2 regions of the Paenibacillus chartarius genome follow, and region 1 is predicted to be linked to the other one. Evidence: riboswitches for the same ligand, from Rfam matches in the RefSeq annotation. Region 1 holds a riboswitch; the other holds the start of a gene.
The links. A riboswitch is a leader RNA that binds a small molecule or an ion and turns the genes downstream of it on or off. The one in region 1 is predicted to bind cyclic di-AMP.
Positions count from the first base shown of each region.

Region 1 (2,197 bases):
ACAGAAGCCATCGTCGTCCCCTCCGCAATAAGGTCTATACTGTACCATATGAGACAGCATGCCTTGTCATGAGAGGGGAATGAACTAAATGACCCGCTTGGCGCCGACAAATTTGGGACCCCAGTAGCTGCTCGTCAGCGAATCGATGTGAATGCCGTGTGTCGAAGTAGCTGAAATAAAGGCGTCATTGCCCAAATAAATGCCGACATGACTGATCCGGCCGATCGTGAAGAAGACGAGGTCGCCCTGGCGCAGGTCGGACGAGGCTGCCGGCGTGCCGGACGAAGCCAGCATTTCACGGGACGTCCGGGGCAGGTTAATCCCGTATTGGCTGTACACGTAATTCACGAAGCCGGAGCAGTCAAAGCCTGCGGTTGTCGTGCCGCCCCAGGCGTACCGGATGCCCGTAAGCGATTTCGCCGTTTCGATCAGCCCTCCGATTCGATCTGCTGCTGGTGCCGGCGGAGCCGCAGCGGGGACGGGAGCGATCCAGGCGGGTGCGTGATCCTTGCCGTCCTTGCAAATGATTGCGATGCCGTTTCGGCTGTCCCAGCTTAACATGTAGCCGAGGGTCTCCGTGATGAAGCGGACGGGAACGTATACGTGGCCCTCGTAAAATAGTGCAGGCGAGGCCATCGTCACCGGCTTTCCGTTGATTGCGGCGTCGGCGGAGCCGGTGACGAGCCGGATCGAACGGTCGATGGCATGCAGCGTCAGCTCAACCTCTCCGCCCGCAGGATTCCAGTCCACGAGCAAGTTCAATTGATCGGCGATCGGGCGGACCGGAACAAGCAGGTCGCCGTCGTCGGTAAGCAGCGGGCCGGCCTCTTGAAAGGCGATAAGGCTGTCGTTAATTTGAACCTTGGCCTCCGTCCCGAACACGGACGCATCCGCATGTGCGGACGGGGCGCCCGCAGCGGCGGCTCCGGCCCAAACGGCGCACGCCAGCATCAACGTTTTCCACTTCGCTAACTTCATGTAGCTTTCCCTCCATGATGCCTCCGAGGTTAGTTGACGGGTTCGGGAAGAGGATTCCCTAGCTTGCCGGACGAGTCCGGACACACATTCACCCCATGTAAAGAAGTCCCCCGTACCGGCGCATGCTGCGACCGGATTCGGCAAAGTTTTGCATCATTTTCCAATCTATACGCTACCACATGGAAGGGAAGGTGAACAACGTACAATTTTTAACAGTTCGTCGAGCGGCGGACCGTATTCGCGGCCCGGCAGGAAAATGGCGGCTGCGAATCGAACGTATTCATAACTACCGAAACCGATTATGAGAGGAGCAGCCGAATGTCCCGTCCATTCGTGTTTATCGACCGACCGATCCCTGCCGAAGCGGAGGCATACATCGGACAATATTGCGAGTACGCCATCTGGAATCGGAGAGAGAAGATGCCGCGCGAGGTTCTTCTGGAGAATATGTCCAAGGCCGCAGGTTTGCTGACGGCGGGGCGCAAGGTGGATCAAAGCCTGCTTGATGTGTCGCCGCAGCTTAGGGCGGTTAGTACGATCAGTGTCGGCTACAATCACTTTGACATCGAAGCGATGAAGGCGCGCGGCGTCATCGGGACGCATACGCCGGACGTGCTGACGGAAACCGTCGCCGACCTGGTGTTCGGTCTGATGCTGAGCAGCGCGCGGCGCATCGCCGAGCTGGACCGGTACGTGAAGGAAGGGCGGTGGAAGGAAAACGACGGCGAAAGCTTGTTCGGCGTTGACGTCCATCATGCCTCGCTTGGCATTATCGGCATGGGGCGCATCGGGGAAGCGATCGCGCGCCGGGCGAAATTCGGCTTCGAGATGGATGTGCGCTACAGCGGCCGCTCCCGCAAGCCCGAGGCGGAAGAGCGGTATGGCGCGGTTTATATGTCCATGGAGGAGCTGCTGAAGAGCAGCGATTTCATCGTGCTGATGACGCCGCTGACGGCGGAGACCGAGAAGCTGATCGGCCGGGAGCAGTTCCGGCTGATGAAGAGCGGCGCGATCTTCATCAATGCATCGCGCGGGCGTACGGTAGACGAGGCGGCATTGATCGAGGCGCTTCAGGAAGGGCGAATCCGGGCTGCCGGACTGGATGTGTTCGAGAAGGAGCCGGTGCCTGCGGACAATCCGCTGCTCGCCATGCCGAACGTTGTTGCGCTGCCGCATATCGGCTCCGCTACGTCGCGCACCCGCTTTGACATGGCGATGC
Region 1 covers NZ_JBHLWN010000067.1:81,993-84,189, reverse strand. The annotation lists gene ACFFK0_RS16335 (response regulator) at 1-11, opposite strand, end outside; gene ACFFK0_RS16330 (C40 family peptidase) at 85-978, opposite strand; cyclic di-AMP (ydaO/yuaA leader) riboswitch at 982-1,131, opposite strand; gene ACFFK0_RS16325 (2-hydroxyacid dehydrogenase) at 1,297-2,197, shown strand, end outside.

Region 2 (2,197 bases), on a different contig from region 1:
TGGTACGCGAAGGCCACAGCATCGGCAACCATTCCTACAGCCACGCGGTGATGCCCAAGCTGTCAACGGCCAATTTCGAGAAGCAGATTGAATCGACCCAATCGATTCTGAAAGAGCTGGCCGGCTACGAGCCGCGTCTGTTCCGGCCGCCATACGGCGCGGTCAACGAAGACCAGGTGCGCTGGGCCGGCGAGCATCAGTTCCTGATTGTGAACTGGAACGTAGACTCGCTCGATTGGAAAAGCTTGAAGGCGGATCAGGTGAGCAGCAATATATTGGCTGCGGCGCGGAGCGGCTCGATTATTTTGCAGCACTGCGGAGGCGGGCAAGGACAAGATTTGTCGGGTACGGTACAGGCTCTGCCCGGTGTCATTCAATCGCTGAAACAGCAAGGATACCGCTTTGTTACGGTACCTGAGCTGCTGCATGTTTCGAAGGCCAAATAACCATGCAAAAGCCCCCGTTCCCGTCAATCGACGGAGTCCGGGGGCTCAAAGCTTTTCTTATTTCAGTACGTAGATCGTCACGTTTTGCAGACCGAAGCTCCAAGCGTTGCCGACGGAGCGGGGAATGAACATGTCGATCCGGTTTCCTTTAATCGCGCCGCCCATATCCGATGCCGTGGCGACTATTCCGGTCGGGAGGCCGCTAAACGTATAGCCGGTTACATACACCTTTGTGCCGAGCGGAATGACGCTCGGATCTACCGCGATCGTACCGAGAGCGAGCGGTTTGCCGAAGTAGTCGACAGCCCCCCACGCCCCGTTTTCACTCGGACTGTCCGAATAAGCGCTCGCAACGGCCGAGATCGTCTTGCTGTACGCCAAGACCTCGCCGCTTGCAGCGGTAACGGTCGGCTCTGTGGACGCTGCCCGCATGAGGGTTGCCGCTTCCGCCGGCGCTTCGGCCGATGCAGTATGCACCGTGCCTGAGGCTGATGTTTCCGGCAGCCGAATCGTTAATCCCGGGTATATGTTCGTTGCCGAAACATCAGGGTTCGCATCCACCAACGCCTGAAGCGGCACGTTTAGCTTTTTGGAAATAAGCCAGAACGTATCGTCGCCTTGCGCAACGTAAGTATGATCCGCGGCCGCTGCGGCGTGAGCCGGCGAGCCTCCTGCAGCCAAACTAAAGCCGAGCAGCGACAAGCCCAGAACAAGGCCTGCGCGCCATGGAACGGTTGACTTCACAGTCATCGTATGCAGTTACCCCTTTGATTATATTGCCTACGAGGTTAGTTGACGGGTTCGGACCAAAGGTTAGTCCCTACTCGGGTTTCGACACCGAGATTCACCCCTGACGAACGATCAACGCACACACGCGTGCCGCGTTTTTCCGTTCGCCGAAAAGCGTCCCCCGCACCTCTCCGGAAGGGGAGGTTTCGGCTCCTGAAACTGTACCATACGACAACAAGGGGTGAAAACCCGCAAAATTTTCCATCCGCTCTGGATCGTCCTGGCGAATCGTGCAGCGGCATCCAGCAGCGTGCTTAAGGAAGGGCCAATTTTCCCATAACCGTTGCCGTTCTGGCTCCGGTCGCCGACGGCATATTGTTCGGGACGCCATGCACGAAATGACAACCAAGCAGTGCAAATACAATCGCTTCCTTGGCGTCACTGTCTATACCGAAAGCGTCCGAGCGGTGCACCTGCTGCTCCGGCAATTCGCCGGCCAGCATGCGCAGCAGCGTATCGTTGCGGGCACCGCCGCCCGATACGATCACATCGCGAACCGCCATGTCCGGGAAAATAAAGCGGCGATAGCCGTCCGCAATCGAGCGGGCCGTGAACGCCGTCGCCGTCGCGACTATATCGGCATCGGCCGCGCCAGCCGCTCTCGCTTCGGCGATCCACGATGCGGCAAACGCTTTGCCGAACATTTCACGGCCTGTCGTCTTGACCGGCGGCAGTGCGAAATACGGGTGCGCCATGAGCCCTGCCAGCAAATCCTCCCTGACTGAGCCCGAAGCCGCCCAAGCACCTCCCCCGTCGTAGACGAGCCGGCCGCCGCTCAGCTCCAAAACCGCTTGATCGATGATCATATTGCCGGGTCCGGTATCGAAAGCGACGACCTGCTCCGGCTTGCCGCCGGCCGGAATCGCCGTGCAGTTGCCGATGCCTCCGATATTTTGAGCGATGCGCCCGTGGCGCTCATCCCGCAGCAGCAAGTAGTCGGCATAGGGCACTAGCGGCGCCCC
Region 2 covers NZ_JBHLWN010000068.1:52,463-54,659, reverse strand. The annotation lists gene ACFFK0_RS16775 (polysaccharide deacetylase family protein) at 1-446, shown strand, start outside; gene ACFFK0_RS16770 (3D domain-containing protein) at 504-1,196, opposite strand; cyclic di-AMP (ydaO/yuaA leader) riboswitch at 1,207-1,397, opposite strand; gene ACFFK0_RS16765 (anhydro-N-acetylmuramic acid kinase) at 1,490-2,197, opposite strand, start outside.
Region 2: linked by a shared signal. The riboswitch ahead of ACFFK0_RS16770 (3D domain-containing protein) and the one ahead of ACFFK0_RS16330 (C40 family peptidase) in region 1 are both predicted to bind cyclic di-AMP.